Regions from separate parts of the Streptomyces sp. NPDC093544 genome, predicted to be linked through region 1. Evidence: riboswitches for the same ligand, from Rfam matches in the RefSeq annotation. Region 1 holds a riboswitch; each other region holds the start of a gene.

Region 1 (5,427 bases):
CTATTCATGGGCGATTGGCTGGAGATCGACGAGCTTTCGACGTCCTTCCAGTACTCTCTGGGGGATTTGTCACGCACGTCGCCATTCCGGGGGGAAATATGGCCCGTGGTAACAGACCGTCCCGCCATCGCGCCCGCGTCATCGCGGCCACCGTCACAGCGCTCACCGTCGGGGGGACCGCTCTCGCCGAGGTTCCGGCCTCCGCGGCCGGCAACCCCAAGGGGCACGACGTCTCCTCGCACCAGAAGAACGTCAACTGGCAGAGCGCCAGGGCGAAGGGCGCACAGTTCGTCTACGTCAAGGCGACCGAGTCCCACACCTACCGCAATCCGTACTTCAGCCAGCAGTACAACGGGGCGCGCGACGCGGGCCTCATCCGCGGCGCCTACCACTTCGCCCTGCCGAACAAGTCGTCCGGCACCGCCCAGGCCGCGCACTTCGTGCGCAACGGCGGCGCCTGGCGCGCGGACGGCTGGACGCTGCCGCCCGCGCTCGACATCGAGTACAACCCGTACGGCAAGGACAAGTGCTACGGCCTGACCAAGGCCAAGATGGTGAGCTGGATCAAGGCCTTCAGCGACGAGGTCAAGCGGCAGACCGGTCGCCGTCCGGTGATCTACACGACCACACACTGGTGGAACACCTGCACCGGCAGCAGTCGCGCCTTCGGCGCGAACCACTCCCTGTGGCTCGCGCGCTACGACTCGACGACCGCGGGCGCCCTGCCCGCCGGCTGGTCCTTCTGGACCTTCTGGCAGTACGACAACAGCGGCAGCCTGCCGGGTGACCAGAATCTCTTCAACGGATCCACAACCCAGCTCAAGAAGCTCGCGAAGGGCTAGCGAAATCCGCGGAACCCGGCATTCCGCCTGTGTTCGAGACATCGGGCCGGACCCAGAGCCGCCCCTCCAGCACAATCGGAGGGGCAGCTCTGGATAGAGACACTCGAAAGCCCGCCCAAGTTCATCTTCCGTTCACCCAGGTTGCCTACGGTCCTCGTGCCACTGCCGCCAAATAGAAGCCTGGGTAAATGGAACACATCACGCTCCTCCTCGGAATCGTGATCGTCACCGCTCTCGTGTTCGATTTCACGAACGGTTTCCACGACACCGCCAATGCGATGGCTACGACCATTTCGACCGGTGCTCTCAGACCCAAGACGGCGGTGGCCATGTCCGCCGTGCTGAATCTCGTCGGTGCGTTCCTCTCCGTGGAGGTCGCCAAGACGATCTCCGGCGGCATCATCAACGAAGAGGGCATACGGACCGAAGTGATCTTCGCGGCGCTCGTCGGTGCCATCCTCTGGAATCTGCTGACCTGGCTTCTGGGTCTGCCCTCCAGCTCCTCCCACGCACTCTTCGGCGGCCTCATCGGCGCCGCGGTCATGTCAGCCGGCTGGTCGTCGGTGAACGGCTCGACCGTCGTCACCAAGGTGCTGCTCCCCGCGATCGCCGCGCCCATCGTGGCCGGACTCGCCGCGACGCTCGCCACCCGGCTGACGTACAAGATCGGCAGCCGCGCAGACGAGAAGGCGACCGCCAAGGGCTACCGCGCCGGCCAGATCGCCTCGGCGGGCCTCGTCTCGCTGGCCCACGGCACGAACGACGCGCAGAAGACGATGGGCATCATCACCCTCGCGCTGGTCACCGGCGGTGTGATCGCGCCGGACTCGAACCCTCCCACCTGGGTCATCGTCTCGGCCGGTATGGCCATCGCGCTCGGCACCTACCTGGGCGGCTGGCGCATCATCCGCACCATGGGCAAGGGCCTCACCGACCTCGCGCCGCCGCAGGGCTTCGCCGCCCAGACCAGCGCGGCAACGGTCATTCTGGCCTCCTCCCACCTGGGCTTCTCACTCTCCACCACGCAGTCCTGCTCCGGCGCCGTGATGGGCTCCGGTCTCGGCCGCAAGGGCGGCGTCGTCCGCTGGTCGACCGCGACCCGCATGTTCATCGCCTGGGGCCTCACGCTCCCGGCGGCGGGCCTGGTCGGCGCCGGCGCCGAGTTCCTCACCAAGCAGGGCACCTGGGGCATCGTCCTGACGGGCGCGCTCCTGGTGGCCGGCGCGGGCACCATCTGGAAGCTGTCGCGCCGCCAGCCGGTGACCATCGACAACGTCAACGAGGTCGCCGCCGAGCCTGCCGGCGTCGTCACCGCGGCGATCGCCGCGGTCACCCCACCGCCCGCGGGCCCGCTCACCGGCGACCTGACCAGCGAGCTGAAGGCCACCATCCCGTCCCCGGACGCGGAGCCCACCGCTCCGGCCACGGTGTAAGGAACGAACAGCATGCACATCGACTGGGCAGCCCTCGGCTCCGTCTTCGGAGTCAGCCTCGTGACCACCGTGGCCCTCGTGGGCCTCTTCACCCTCGGCATCGTCGGCCTCTCCAGGCGCGAGTCGGCCTCGGCGCAGGGCGGCTCCGCCGCTCTCGCGGTCACCGGCGCGTACGCCTGCTTCGCCGCCTGCGCAGCGGCGGTGGCGTACGGGATCTATCTGATCGTGGCCTGACAGCCGTCCCAAGGCCGCACAGATACCGCACGAACAAGGCAGCACCTCGGGTGGGGCGCGGGACGTGTCAACGTCCCGCGCCCCACCCTTGTGTGGGCCTTCGCACACTCTCTCCCCGCAGGTCAACAGCAAGTTGACGGGTCTTCCAACCCCGTGGTGGACTGCCAAAGCCAAGTACGGCGGCAAGAGAGGAAGCCGGTGCGAATCCGGCGCGGTCCCGCCACTGTCACCGGGGAAGGTAGTCCCCGTGAGCCAGGAACTCTCACCGTCGGTCTCTTCGAACCAGGGCGCGGACACCCTGAGTGAGGACATATCGCCATGCGCGGCTGCCCAAGTGCCTTGCGAACGACGGTTGTGCCTGACCTGACGGTCGGCTGAACCGGTGCGTGCCGATCGCGTCTTCGCGTACGGCGCCGCCGCCGGCCTCCTCGGCGACCTGCTGCTCGGCGATCCCCGCCGCGGACATCCGGTCGCCGCTTTCGGGCGGGCCGCGGGAGCCGTGGAGCGGGTGCTGTGGCGGGACCATCGCGGGTGGGGCGCACTGCACACGGTCGTGTGTGCGGGCGGTGCCACCGGCCTCGCGGCGCTCGCGAGTCATTCCGTACGTTCCTCTCGTACCGCCTCCGTCGCGCTGACCGCTGCCGCCACCTGGGCCGTCGTCGGGGGGACCTCGCTGGGCCGGGAGGCCCGGGCGATCGGCAGCGCGCTCGAAGCCGGCGATGTCGAGGTGGCCCGGGAGCGGCTGCCGCATCTGTGCGGGCGGGATCCGCAGGCGCTCGACGCGAACGGGATCGCGCGGGCCGTCGTCGAGTCCGTCGCCGAGAACACCTCCGACGCCGTGGTGGGGGCTCTCGTGTGGGGGGCTGTTGGCGGCGTGCCCGGTCTTGTCGGGTTCCGTGCCGTCAACACGCTCGACGCGATGGTCGGGCACAAGTCCCCCAAGTACCGGCGCTACGGCTGGACTTCCGCGCGGCTCGACGATGTCGCGGGCTGGCCGGGGGCGCGGCTGACCGCTGCCCTCGCCACCGCTGCCGGAGGCGATCCGCGGGGCGCCGTGCGCGCCTGGCGGGTGGACGCCTGCAAGCATCCGAGCCCGAACGCCGGGCCTGTGGAGGCCTCGTTCGCGGGGGCGCTCGGTGTGCGGCTGGGCGGGACCCTCGCGTACGGGGGACGGATCGAGCACCGGCCCGTACTGAACGGCGGGGGCCGCGCCGTCGCGGTCGGCGACATCGAGCGGGCCGTACGGCTGTCGCGGCGCGTGAGTTGGCTCGCGCTGGGTGTGTGTGCCGCCGGCCACGTGCTGAGGCGACAGGGACGGAACTCATGAGCGGCGGCGGGCTGCTGATCGCCGGGACCACCTCCGACGCGGGCAAGAGTGTCGTGACCGCCGGGATCTGCCGGTGGCTGGTGCGGCAGGGCGTCAAGGTGGCGCCCTTCAAGGCGCAGAACATGTCGCTGAACTCGTTCGTGACGCGGGAGGGCGCCGAGATCGGGCGGGCGCAGGCCATGCAGGCGCAGGCCGCCCGCGTGGAGCCGACCGCGCTGATGAATCCCGTGCTGCTCAAGCCGGGGAGTGACCGGAGCAGTCAGGTCGTACTCATGGGGAAGCCCGTGGGTGAGATGAGTGCGCGCGGCTACCACGGCGGGCGGCAGGAAGCGCTGCTCGGGACCGTGCTGGAGTGCCTCGCCGAGTTGCGGGGCACGTATGACGCGGTGATCTGCGAGGGGGCGGGGAGTCCTGCCGAGATCAATCTGCGGCGGACGGACATCGTGAACATGGGGATCGCGCGCAATGCGCGGCTCCCCGTGCTCGTCGTCGGCGACATCGACCGTGGGGGCGTCTTCGCGTCCTTCTTCGGGACGGTCGCGCTGCTGTCGCGCGAGGACCAGGAACTCGTCGCGGGGTTCCTCGTGAACAAGTTCCGCGGGGATGTCTCCCTGCTGGAGCCGGGACTCGACATGCTTCACGGGCTGACCGGACGCCCTTCGTACGGCGTGCTGCCCTTCCAGCACGGCCTGGGGATCGATGAGGAGGACGGGATGGCCGTCTCGCTCAGGGGCGCGGTCCGGGAGTCCGCGGCCACGGCGCCCGTCGGCGAGGACGTGCTGCGCGTCGCCGTCTGCGCCGTCCCCCTCATGTCCAACTTCACGGACGTGGACGCGCTGGCCGCCGAGCCGGGTGTCGTCGTGCGCTTCGTGGACCGGGCCGAGGAACTGGCCGACGCGGACCTCGTCGTCGTACCCGGGACCCGGGGGACGGTGAAGGCGCTGGAGTGGCTGCGGGAGCGCGGGCTCGCGGACGCGATCGCGCGACGGGCCGCCGAGGGGCGGCCCGTGCTCGGCATCTGCGGCGGCTTCCAGCTCCTCGGCGAGCACATCGAGGACGAGGTCGAGTCGCGGGCAGGTCATGTCGACGGGCTCGGACTGCTCCCCGTACGCGTGCGGTTCGCGCGGGAGAAGACGCTCACGCGGCCCGTGGGCGAGGCGCTGGGCGAGCCCGTCGAGGGGTACGAGATCCATCACGGCGTCGCCCAAGTCACCGGCGGGGAACCGTTTTTGGACGGTTGCCGGGTCGGTGAGATCTGGGGCACGCACTGGCACGGCTCGCTGGAGTCGGACGGGTTCCGGCGCGCCTTCCTGCGCGAGGTGGCGGCCGCCGCGGGCCGTCGCTTCGTACCGGCCGCCGACACGTCGTTCGCGGCGCTGCGCGAGGAGCAGTTGGACCGGCTCGGCGATCTGATCGAGGAACACGCGGATACGGACGCGCTGTGGCGGCTCATCGAGTCGGGCGCGCCGTCAGGACTGCCTTTCATTCCACCGGGAGCGCCCGCATGAGCACAGTGTTGTTGTTGTCGACCGCCGACACGGATCTGCTGGCGGCCCGGGCCTCCGGCGCCGCGTACCGGATCGGCAATCCG
Region 2 (5,427 bases), on a different contig from region 1:
GGGGGTGAAGTACGAGATACCTCAACCACATGACCGATGGCATGGCGCATTTTTCCCGCGCACGCGGGGGCGCGTACAGGGCTCACTCCTGCACGCTGTGCTCCCTCGCGTGCGGGCCCGCAGTACGGCGCTGTTGATCGACGGTTCAGCCTCAGTGTCCAGCGCTGGTGCCCGGCGTTCCGAGCGTCCGTCCGAGCCGCAGATTCCAGCGCCCGGAGCGTCCGCTGATCTCGGTCGCGGTCAGTGGTGGTACGTCGAGCCGCCAGAAGGCCGCCTCGGGTGCCTTGAGGACTGTGACCACCACGGCCCGTACGATCTCCGGCTCCACCACGGCGAGAGTCCTGCCCGCGACCTCCGCGGACGCGTCCAGCCACCCGGCGACCCGCTCGCACAGGGCCCGCACCGATTCCCCGCCGGGTGGGGCCGCGGCCGGGTCCGTCAGCCAGCGGGCCACCGTGTCGGGTTCTCCGGCGCTGACCTCGTCGAGCGTCCGACCCCGCCAGCGGCCCATGTCCAGCGCACTCAGCGCGGGTTCGTCCAGCGCGGCGAGCCCGAGCGCCGACGCCGTCTCCCGGCAGCGCACCGTGGGGGAGACCAGCACCCGGTCGGCGGTGGGAAGCGTGTCGGCGGCGGACTCGGCGCGTGCGGCGCCGCTCGTATCGATCGGGCTGCCGTCGTCGAACCGGGCCTCCCGCAGCGATCGGTTCATCGCCGGTGAGATCAATGTGACGCGGCTGGTCACTACTTCGCTCCTGTTCTCCGTGCCGAAGGATGGGCACGTGCTTCGGGTACGACATCACAGCCACGCGCCACATGCGTACCGGGCACCGACCAGGGACGGCCGAGAAGGGGCCGGCGCACGCCCTCTCGGCCGTCCCGGCGGAGTCAGGACCCGGCGAGTTCCGTGCGGACCGTCCGGGCCGCTGCGACCAGGTTCTCCAGCGAGGCGCGGGTCTCGGGCCAGCCGCGGGTCTTCAGGCCGCAGTCGGGGTTGACCCACAGCCGTTCGGCGGGGATGGCCTCAAGTCCCTTGCGCAGCAGGGCCGCTGCGTCGTCCGTGCTCGGCACGCGCGGGGAGTGGATGTCGTAGACGCCCGGTCCGGCCTCGCGGGGGTAGCCGTGTTCGGCCAGTTCGCGGGCGACCTGCATGTGCGAGCGGGCGGCCTCCAGGCTGATGACGTCGGCGTCGAGGTCGTCGATGGCCTGGACGATGTCGCCGAACTCGGCGTAGCACATGTGGGTGTGGATCTGGGTGTCCGGACGCACGCTGCTCGTGCTGAGCCGGAACGCCTCGGTGGCCCACGCCAGGTAGGCCGGGCGGTCGGCGGCCCGCAGCGGGAGTGTCTCGCGCAGGGCGGGCTCGTCGACCTGGATGACCGAAGTGCCTGCCGTTTCCAGGTCGTTGACCTCGTCGCGCAGGGCGAGGGCGACCTGACGGGCGGTGTCGCCGAGGGGCTGGTCGTCGCGGACGAAGGACCAGGCGAGCATGGTGACCGGCCCGGTGAGCATGCCCTTGACCGGCTTTTCGGTGAGGGACTGGGCGTACGTCGTCCAGCGCACCGTCATCGGCTCGGGGCGGGAGATGTCGCCGGCCAGGATCGGCGGGCGGACGTAGCGGGTGCCGTAGGACTGCACCCAGCCGTGCTGGGTGGCGAGGTAGCCGGTGAGCTGCTCGGCGAAGTACTGGACCATGTCGTTGCGTTCGGGCTCGCCGTGCACCAGGACGTCCAGGCCGGTCTTCTCCTGGAAGGAGATCACCTCGCCGATCTCGGCCCTGATGCGCTCCTCGTACCCGTCGTTGTCGATCCGCTTCGCACGCAGGTCGGCCCGCGCGGTGCGCAGTTCGGTGGTCTGCGGGAAGGAGCCGATGGTGGTGGTCGGCAGCAGGGGCAGGCCGAGGTGGGCGCGCTGGGCGGTGGCGCGTTCCGCGTACGGCTGGGTGCGGCGGGCGTCGGCCTCCGTGACGGCGGCGGCGCGGGCGCGGACGGCAGGGTCGCGGGTGATCGGCGAGTCGGCGCGGGAGGCCAGGGCGGCCCGGTTGGCGGCCAGTTCCGCGGTGATGGCGTCGGTGCCGAGGGTGAGGCCCTTGGCGAGGGTGGCGATCTCGGCGGTCTTCTGCCGGGCGAAGGCGAGCCAGCCCACGATCTGCGGGTCGATGTCGCGTTCGGCGGCGGCGTCGAGCGGGACGTGGAGCAGCGAGGAGGAGGCGGCCACGTCGACCTGACCGGCCAGGCCAAGGAGGGTGCCCAGCGTGGCGAGTGACCTCTCCAGGTTGTTGACCCAGATGTTGCGTCCGTTGACCACCCCGGCGACCAGGCGCTTGCCCGGCAGACCGCCCACGGCGGCGAGCGTGTCCAGGTTGGCCGCGGCCGCGTCGGTGAAGTCGAGGGCGAGCCCGTCGACGGGGGCCTTGGCGAGCACGGGCAGGGCGTCGCCGAGCCGGTCGAAGTACGAGGCGACCAGGAGCTTCGGGCGGTCGGTGAGCCCTCCCAGGTCGCGGTAGGCGCGTTCGGCGGCGTTCAGCTCGGCGGGAGTGCGGTCCTGGACGAGGGCGGGTTCGTCGAGCTGCACCCATGTGGCGCCTGCGGCTCGCAGATCGGCGAGCACCTCGGCGTACACGGGCAGCAGCCGGTCCAGCAGGGTCAGCGGATCGAAGTCCGCGGCCACGCCGGGGGCGGGCTTGGCGAGCAGGAGATAGGTGACCGGGCCGACCAGCACGGGCCGGGCGGTGAGGCCGCGGGCGAGGGCTTCGCGGAGCTCGTCGACCTGCTTGGTGGAGTCGGTGGTGAAGACGGTGTCGGGACCCAGCTCAGGCACCAGGTAGTGGTAGTTGGTGTCGAACCACTTCGTCATCTCCAGCGGCGCGACGTCCTGGGTGCCGCGTGCCATGGCGAAGAAGCCGTCCAGGGCGTCCGCCTCGACAGCGTCCCGGTGGCGGGCGGGGATCGCGCCGACCATGACCGTGGTGTCCAGGACGTGGTCGTAGTACGAGAAGTCGCCGGTCGGTACCTCGTGGATGCCGGCCTCGGCCAGCTGCTGCCAGTTGGTCCGGCGCAGGTCGGCGGCGGTGGCACGGAGGGTCTTCGCGTCGACGCGGCCCTTCCAGTAACCCTCGATCGCCTTCTTGAGCTCCCGGTTCTGGCCCTGGCGGGGGTAGCCGTACACGGTGGCCTGTGCTGCCGCGGCTGCGGGCTTGGTGGTCACGGAAATCTCCTTCGCGAGATGAATCCCTGAGATCCCGGCGACGGGACGAGAGCGCGAAGGGGTGACACACCGAACGCAACGATTCTTGCGCGCAAAGGCGCGGTCGTCCGTCTGGATATGTGCGCCGACCCGCCCACGAGGTCACCGGGATGTCCGCGCACGATGGCTCGCGCGCGGGCAGCGGGCAGGTCTTCGGACTTGTGGGCGCGTCCCAGTCGTACGAGACACCTACTGGCCGTCGCTTCCCAGCCCCTCCCGGGTCCAGTGCGTATGACGGCGGTCGTTCCCACTCACCGCTGCGGGGCAGTCCCGGATTCCCACCGGGTTCCCTCTTACGACGCCTCCCGTCTGGCGGACGGGGCGAACCAGCTGCACAGACCAGCGTAGAGGGCTTCGGGTGGCCGCGGGGACAACGCCCACATGCCGGATGGTGAGATGAGACATGCGGTCCGTGTCCGGACCCACTCCACTTCGCCGCGGGTTTTGCCCGATGTTGGTTGCGGGAGTCGAGATTGGCGTTCGGTTGACATCCGTTCGCCGCACGTACCGCCTAGTTTCACGCAGGGGCCACGAGGCCCTTCCTTGTCGTTTGGTGCTCTTGTAACACTCCAATCGCACACGTTCCAGCAGCAACCCGGCTACCCGATCATCCCGGCCACCCGATCATCCCGGCCACCCGATCATCCCGGCCACCCGGTCATCCCGTACTTCCGTTACTCCCATCACTTCCGTCAGGACAAGAGGTCACCCACCCATGCCTCAAGTGAATCGGCGCCGATTCCTCCAGCTCACCGGCGGCACAGCGGCGTTCACCGCGCTGTCCAACAGCATCGAGCGGGCCGCGGCGCTGCCCGCGCACCAGGGCTCCGGCACGATCGACGATGTCGAGCACATCGTCGTCCTGATGCAGGAGAACCGTTCGTTCGACCACTACTTCGGCTCGCTCAGGGGTGTCCGCGGTTTCGGCGACCCGCGTCCGGCCACGACATCGGGTGACAAGTCGGTCTGGCACCAGTCGGACGGCGCCAAGGACGTGCTCCCCTTCCGTCCGGACGCCGACGACCTGGGCCTGCAGTTCATCCAGGACCTCCCGCACGGCTGGAATGACGGACACGCCGCCTTCAACAAGGGCAAGTACGACAAATGGGTGCCCAACAAGTCGTCGACGACGATGGCGTACCTGACGCGCGAGGACATTCCGTTCCACTACGCACTGGCCGACGCGTTCACCATCTGCGACGCCTACCACTGTTCGCTCATCGGCTCCACCGACCCGAACCGCTACTACATGTGGACGGGCTACACCGGCAACGACGGCACCGGCGGCGGCCCGGTCCTCGGCAACGACGAGGTCGGCTACGACTGGACGACGTACCCCGAGCGCCTCGAAGCGGCCGGCGTCTCCTGGAAGATCTACCAGGACATCGGCGACGGCCTGGACGCGAACGGCTCCTGGGGCTGGATAGACGACGCCTACCGCGGCAACTACGGCGACAATTCGCTGCTGTACTTCAACAAGTACCGCAACGCCAAGCCCGGCGACCCGCTCTACGACAAGGCCCGCACCGGCACCGACGCCCGCAAGGGCGAGGGCTTCTTCGACCAGCTGAAGGCCGACGTGCAGGGCAAGAAGCTGCCGAAGATCTCCTGGGTCGTCGCGCCCGAGGCGTTCACCGAGCACCCCAACTGGCCCGCCAACTACGGTGCCTGGTACATCTCCCAGGTCCTGGACGCGCTCACCTCCGATCCCGAGGTGTGGGGCAAGACGGCCCTGTTCATCACGTACGACGAGAACGACGGCTTCTTCGACCACCTCGTACCGCCGTTCCCGCCGCAGTCCGCCGCGCAGGGCAAGTCCACGGTCGACGTCGGCCCGGACCTCTACGCGGGCGACGCGAGCCACACGGCGGGCCCGTACGGGCTGGGCCAGCGGGTGCCGATGCTCGTCGTCTCGCCCTGGAGCAAGGGCGGTTACGTCTGCTCCGAGACGCTCGACCACACCTCCATCATCCAGTTCATGGAGCGCCGCTTCGGCGTGCACGAGCCCAATATCTCGCCCTGGCGGCGCGCGATCAGCGGCGACCTCAGCTCGGCCTTCGACTTCGCCCACAAGAACGCCTTGCCGGTCGCGCTGCCGGACACCGACGGCTACGAGCCGCCGGACAACGACCGGCATCCCGACTACGTGCCGACCCCGCCCGCGAACCCCGTCCTGCCCAAGCA
Region 3 (5,427 bases), on a different contig from region 1:
CTCCCGCGGCTACGGCCGGGCGGGCTCCGCCTCGCCCCGCTCGCGCCGCGCCACCGGAGCGTTGATGCTGCTCGGCATGTGCGGCCTGTGCGCGGGGGCGTACGGCCTGCTCGACACGACCGCCCCGGCCTTCTTCGGGCTGCCCGCGATGCTCGCCGGAGCCCTGCTCTGTGTGGCGGGGCTGCGGCTGGGCGGACGCCGGGTCACCCGCACCACCTACCGGCCCGACCCCTGGCGGCTCCCGGAGTGGGCGGTCGCCGGCGCCGGTGTGCTGTCCGCCGTGCTGCTGTACAGCAACCTCGGCTACGACCCCGCCGCGCTCAACCCCTCCTTCTATCCGCTGACTTGGCCCACCCTGCCCCTGGTGCCCACCGCCGCGATCCTGCTCGCCGGGACGGCCGGGTTCGTCGCGCCCCCGCCCAGCCCTGTCCAGAGAGGCCAGGTCTCGTGATCACCTTCGACCAGGTCACCGTCCACTACGACGACGCGACCGAACCCGCACTGCGCGAGGTCGACCTCACCGTGGAGGAGGGCGAACTGTGCCTCGTCGTGGGCCTCACGGGCGTCGGCAAGTCGACGCTCCTCGGCGCGGTCAACGGGCTCGTGCCGCACTTCACCGGCGGCACCCTGTACGGCCGAGTCACCGTGGACGGCCGCGACACCGCCCACCATCCACCGCGTGAACTCGCCGACGTCGTAGGAGTGGTGGGCCAGGACCCCCTGGACGGCTTCGTCACCGACACCGTCGAGGAGGAACTCGCCTACGCCATGGAGCAGTTGGCGATCCCGCCGGCCACCATGCGCAAGCGCGTCGAGGAGACCCTGGACCTGCTCGGCCTCGCCGACCTGCGCCACCGGGCCCTGTACGAACTCTCCGGCGGCCAGCAGCAGCGCGTCGCCATCGGGTCCGTACTCACCGCCCACCCCCGTGTCCTCGTCCTCGACGAGCCGACCTCGGCTCTCGACCCGATGGCCGCCGAGGAGGTCCTCGCCGCCGTCACCCGCCTCGTCCACGACCTCGGCGTCACGGTCCTCATGGCGGAACACCGCCTGGAACGGGTCGTGCAGTACGCCGACCGAGTGGTCCACCTGCCCGGAGACGGCCGCGCGGTGATCGGCGCACCCGCCGACATCCTGCGTACGTCCACGATCGCGCCGCCGATCGTGGAACTCGGCCGGGCCGCCGGCTGGTCCCCGCTGCCGCTGTCCATCCGCGATGCCCGCCGGGCCGCCGCGCCCCTGCGCACCGGCCTGTCCGGACACACGCCCGGTCCCGTACGTCCGTTCCAACTCACCCCTAGGGCACAGCTGTTGACCGCGCGTGGCATGACGGTGACCTACCACGGAGTCCCGGCCGTCCGAGCGGTCGACCTCGACCTGCACGGCGGCGAGGTCACCGCGCTCATGGGCCGCAACGGCTCCGGCAAGTCCTCCCTGCTGTGGGCCCTCCAGGGCTCGGGACCGCGCCGCGCCGGAACGGTAAAGGTCGTCGGCGCCCCCGGGGATCCGCACACGCTGTCCGCCGCCGAGGCACGCAAGGCCGTCGGCCTGGTCCCGCAGACCCCCGCCGACCTGCTCTACCTCGAAAGCGTCAAGCAGGAACTCGCCCAGGCAGACACCGAGTCGGGCGGCGGGGAGCCGGCCCGCGCCATCCTGGACCGGCTCGCGCCCGGCATCTCCGACGACACCCACCCGCGCGATCTGTCCGAGGGGCAGAAGCTGGCCCTCGTCCTGGCCATCCAGCTCTCCGCCGCGCCCCGGGTGCTGCTCCTCGACGAGCCGACCCGCGGCCTCGACTACCGTGCCAAGACGGAACTCGCCCGGATCGTCGACGCGCTCGCCGCCGAGGGCCGGGCCGTTGTCATCGCCACCCACGACGTCGAGTTCGTCGCCCAGGCCGCCGACCGGGTCGTCGTCATGGCCGAGGGGGACATCGTCGCCGACGGCTCCACCACCGAAGTCATCGTCGCTTCACCGGTGTTCGCCCCGCAGACGGCGAAGATCCTCGCCCCGCTGCCCTTCTTGACGGTCGATCAGGTGCGCCCGCTGCTGGACGGGGACTCCGGCTCATGACGACCCCGCGCTCATTCGCCCCGGCCATCCGGCTCACCCCGCGCGTCGGGATCGTGATGGCACTCGCCGCGTTCCTCGGCGTGGTCGCGTTCTTCTGGCCGTTCGTCGTCCCACCGGGCGCTTTGGGCTCGAACTACGCGCCCCCGCTCATCTTCGGTGTGCTGCTGGTGCTCGTCCTGTGCGTGGTGCTCTCCGAGATCGCCGAGGGCGGTATCGACTCCAAGGCGATCGCCATGCTCGGTGTCCTGTCCGCCGTCAACGCGGCCCTGCGCCCGCTGGGCGCCGGCACGGCGGGCATCGAGACGGTCTTCTTCGTCCTCGTCCTGGCCGGACGTGTCTACGGCGCCGGCTTCGGCTTCGTCCTCGGCTGCACCTCGCTGTTCGCCTCCGCCCTCATCACGGGCGGCGTCGGGCCGTGGATGCCGTACCAGATGTTCGGCTGCGCCTTCGTCGGCATGCTTGCGGGATTCCTGCCCCGGGCGAGCGGCCGGCGCGAGGTGCTGCTCCTGGCGGGCTACGGCTCGCTCTCCGGCTACCTCTTCGGCTTCCTGCTCAACCTCTCCTTCTGGCCCTTCTCCCTCGACCCGAACAGCTCCATCGCCTACCTGCCCGGCCTGCCGTTCACCGAGCAGTGGCAGCGTTACCTCGCCTTCGACCTGGCCACATCGCTGGGTTGGGACACCGGCCGCGCCGTCACCAACTTCGTCTGCATCCTGCTGGCCGGCCCGGCGGTCCTCACCACCTTCCGCCGGGCCGCCCGCAAGGCCCGCTTCCGGGCACCCGTGCGATTTGCGGCTCCCGCGCGCGAACTGGACCCGGACGGCTCCTGAGTGCATCCCGAACCGCCGAACGGCTGTCAGGACGGGAAGGCCAGAATCTCTCTGCTTCAGCAGGAAGAGCAAGTCAATGCCTCACCGAACCCGGCGCCGCCCGATCGGACGCTGCCGCCCTGTGCACCCGCGCGGTCCGCGACGGCGACCATCACGTCCTGACCGGCGTCAAACAGTTCATCTCGGGCGCGGGCGCCTCCCGGGTGTAGGTCGTCCTGGCCCGCACCGGTGAGGACGGCCCGCACGGCATCTCCGCGTTCCTCGTCGACAAGGAGGACCCCGGCCTCTTCTTCGGTCCCAACGAGCGGAAGATGGGCCGGCACGCAACGTCCATCCGGCAGGTGATCCTGGACGGCGTCCGGCTGCTCGGCCGCGCCTTCGAGACCAACCTCACCGAAGGCGTCCGCTTCGAACGCCGCCTGTTCCACGCGGTGTTCGCGACCGCCGACCAGAAGGAGGGCATGGGCGCCTTCATCGACAAACGGCCGCCCGGGTTCAACCACCGCTGCCCCACCGGTCGCATCGGCCGCGTCACCTGGCGGGAGAGGTAGATCACGCCAGGTGGTGCGGTCTTGGCCATGCACGCGACACACGGTACCGTCGGTCCGATATCGACGACGGCGAGACGGAAGCTGGTGAGAATCCGGCACGGTCGCGCCACTGTGAAGAGGACGCCCCCTGGGGTGCTCCCCAAGTCAGACCCGTGGCCGTCGTCCAGTGCACCACCGAGATGGGACGCGAACTCCCAGAGGAGGCCCTGCCATGGCGCAGCATGTCGCCCAGCCGACAACCACCACCCCTGTCATACCGGCCAAGCTGCCGCTCAAGGACATCGCCCCCTGGGCGGTCTTCTTCGGCATTCTGATGCTGGTCCTGCTCTACTTCGTCGGCGCTGAGCAAGGCGCCACCTCCGTCGTCTCCGGCGAGGAAGTCCACGAGTGGGTGCACGACGCCCGCCATCTCCTCGGCTTCCCCTGCCACTGACGAAGGACGCCGCTCACCCCATGAACTCCGCAACAGTAAGAAACCTTCTCGTGCGGGGCATGCTCGCCGGCCTCGGCGCCGGCGTGCTCGCCCTGATCGTCGCCTACTTCCTCGGTGAACCGAGCGTCGACAGCGCGATCAGCTTCGAGGAGGCCCATGCCTCGGGCCACGAGCACGAGGTCGAACTCGTCTCCCGCAGCCTTCAGTCCACCGCCGGGCTCGCCACCGGTGTCCTGATCTACGGGGTCGCCTTCGGTGGCATCGCCGCCCTCGCCTTCTGCTTCGCGCTCGGCCGCGTGGGCCGCTTCAGCGCGCGGGCGACGGCGCTGCTCCTGTCGGGGACCGCGCTGCTCGCGGTGTACGTCGTGCCGTTCCTCAAGTACCCCGCCAACCCGCCCGCGGTCGGCAACGGCGACACCATCGGCAAGCGGACCACCCTGTACCTGCTGATGATGGTGCTCAGCGTGCTCCTCGCCATCGCCGCGACCATCCTGGGCAAGCGGCTCGCCCCGAAGGTGGGCACCTGGTACGCCACCGTGTCGGCGCTGGCCGCCTTCGCTGTCGCGATCGGACTGGCGTACGCGTTCCTGCCCGTCATCCAAGAGGTGCCGGCCGACTTCCCGGCCACCGTGCTGTGGCGCTTCCGCGTCTCGGCGCTGGCCATACAGATCACCCTGTGGGGCGGCTTCGGCCTGGTGTTCGGTGAACTGGCCGAGCGGTTGCTCCATCCCAAACCTGCGACAGCCGCAGCGGGACGACCGGTCGCAGCCCCCAACTGACACGACCCGCCACACGAGTCAGGGCCCACGGAACCATCCGGGGCCCTCTCGCGTTTCCGGCCATCGACGCCATCGACGCCATCGACGCCATCGACGCCATCGGGGTGGTTCAGGAGCTTTCGCCGCCGAACGTCCGGAGAATGCGTTCGGCGGCGAGCGTGGCCGTCAACTCGCCGTCCCTGACCTGCCGTTCGAGATCGGGCGTCAAGGCCCGTACGGCCGGATCGGCGTGCAGACGGCCGAGGAGTTCGTCGCGGACCATCGTCCAGGTCCAGTCGACCTGCTGGTCACGGCGTTTGGCGGCGAGCCGGCCGGACGAGTCGAGCAGCGTGCGGTGCTGTTCGAGGCGGTCCCAGACGGTGTCCAGGCCGGCCGATTCGCGGGCGCTGCAGCTCAGGACGGGCGGTGTCCAGGCCGCGTCCCTGCCGTGCATGAGCCGGAGCGCGCCAGCCAACTCCCGTGCGGCTGCCTGCGCGTCGCGTTCGTGCGGGCCGTCCGCCTTGTTGACGGCGATCACGTCGGCCAGTTCCAGGACGCCCTTCTTGATGCCCTGGAGCTGGTCGCCGGTTCGGGCGAGTGTCAGGAGGAGGAAGGAGTCGACCATGTTCGCGACGGCCGTCTCGGACTGACCGACGCCGACCGTCTCCACCAGCACCACGTCGTAGCCCGCGGCTTCCATCACCACGATCGACTCGCGTGTCGCCTTGGCGACCCCACCCAGGGTGCCGGCGGTGGGGGAGGGCCGGATGAAGGCCGCCGGG

What was found. Region 1 has a riboswitch for cobalamin ahead of AB0N66_RS04155 (cobalamin biosynthesis protein). Riboswitches for the same ligand answer to the same signal wherever they lie in the genome.
Region 2: it holds a riboswitch for cobalamin, as region 1 does, so the genes downstream of both, metE (5-methyltetrahydropteroyltriglutamate--homocysteine S-methyltransferase) here and AB0N66_RS04155 (cobalamin biosynthesis protein) in region 1, are expected to answer to the same signal.
Region 3: it holds a riboswitch for cobalamin, as region 1 does, so the genes downstream of both, AB0N66_RS10265 (CbtB-domain containing protein) here and AB0N66_RS04155 (cobalamin biosynthesis protein) in region 1, are expected to answer to the same signal.

The regions. Positions count from the first base shown of each region.
Region 1 covers NZ_JBFBEA010000002.1:407,430-412,856, reverse strand. Annotated here, with positions in the region: gene AB0N66_RS04170 (lysozyme) at 99-842, shown strand; gene AB0N66_RS04165 (inorganic phosphate transporter) at 1,031-2,275, shown strand; gene AB0N66_RS04160 (hypothetical protein) at 2,288-2,509, shown strand; cobalamin riboswitch at 2,649-2,792, shown strand; gene AB0N66_RS04155 (cobalamin biosynthesis protein) at 2,892-3,836, shown strand; gene AB0N66_RS04150 (cobyric acid synthase) at 3,833-5,344, shown strand; gene cobN (cobaltochelatase subunit CobN) at 5,341-5,427, shown strand, end outside.
Region 2 covers NZ_JBFBEA010000006.1:270,421-275,847, reverse strand. Annotated here, with positions in the region: gene AB0N66_RS11245 (histidine phosphatase family protein) at 152-742, opposite strand; gene metE (5-methyltetrahydropteroyltriglutamate--homocysteine S-methyltransferase) at 886-3,204, opposite strand; cobalamin riboswitch at 3,370-3,589, opposite strand; gene AB0N66_RS11235 (phosphocholine-specific phospholipase C) at 3,959-5,427, shown strand, end outside.
Region 3 covers NZ_JBFBEA010000006.1:62,223-67,649, reverse strand. Annotated here, with positions in the region: gene AB0N66_RS10290 (energy-coupling factor transporter transmembrane component T) at 1-451, shown strand, start outside; gene AB0N66_RS10285 (ATP-binding cassette domain-containing protein) at 448-2,073, shown strand; gene AB0N66_RS10280 (ECF transporter S component) at 2,070-2,903, shown strand; partial or broken gene AB0N66_RS10275 (acyl-CoA dehydrogenase family protein) at 2,972-3,268, shown strand; partial or broken gene AB0N66_RS10270 (hypothetical protein) at 3,269-3,454, shown strand; cobalamin riboswitch at 3,488-3,630, shown strand; gene AB0N66_RS10265 (CbtB-domain containing protein) at 3,666-3,887, shown strand; gene AB0N66_RS10260 (CbtA family protein) at 3,908-4,666, shown strand; gene meaB (methylmalonyl Co-A mutase-associated GTPase MeaB) at 4,776-5,427, opposite strand, start outside.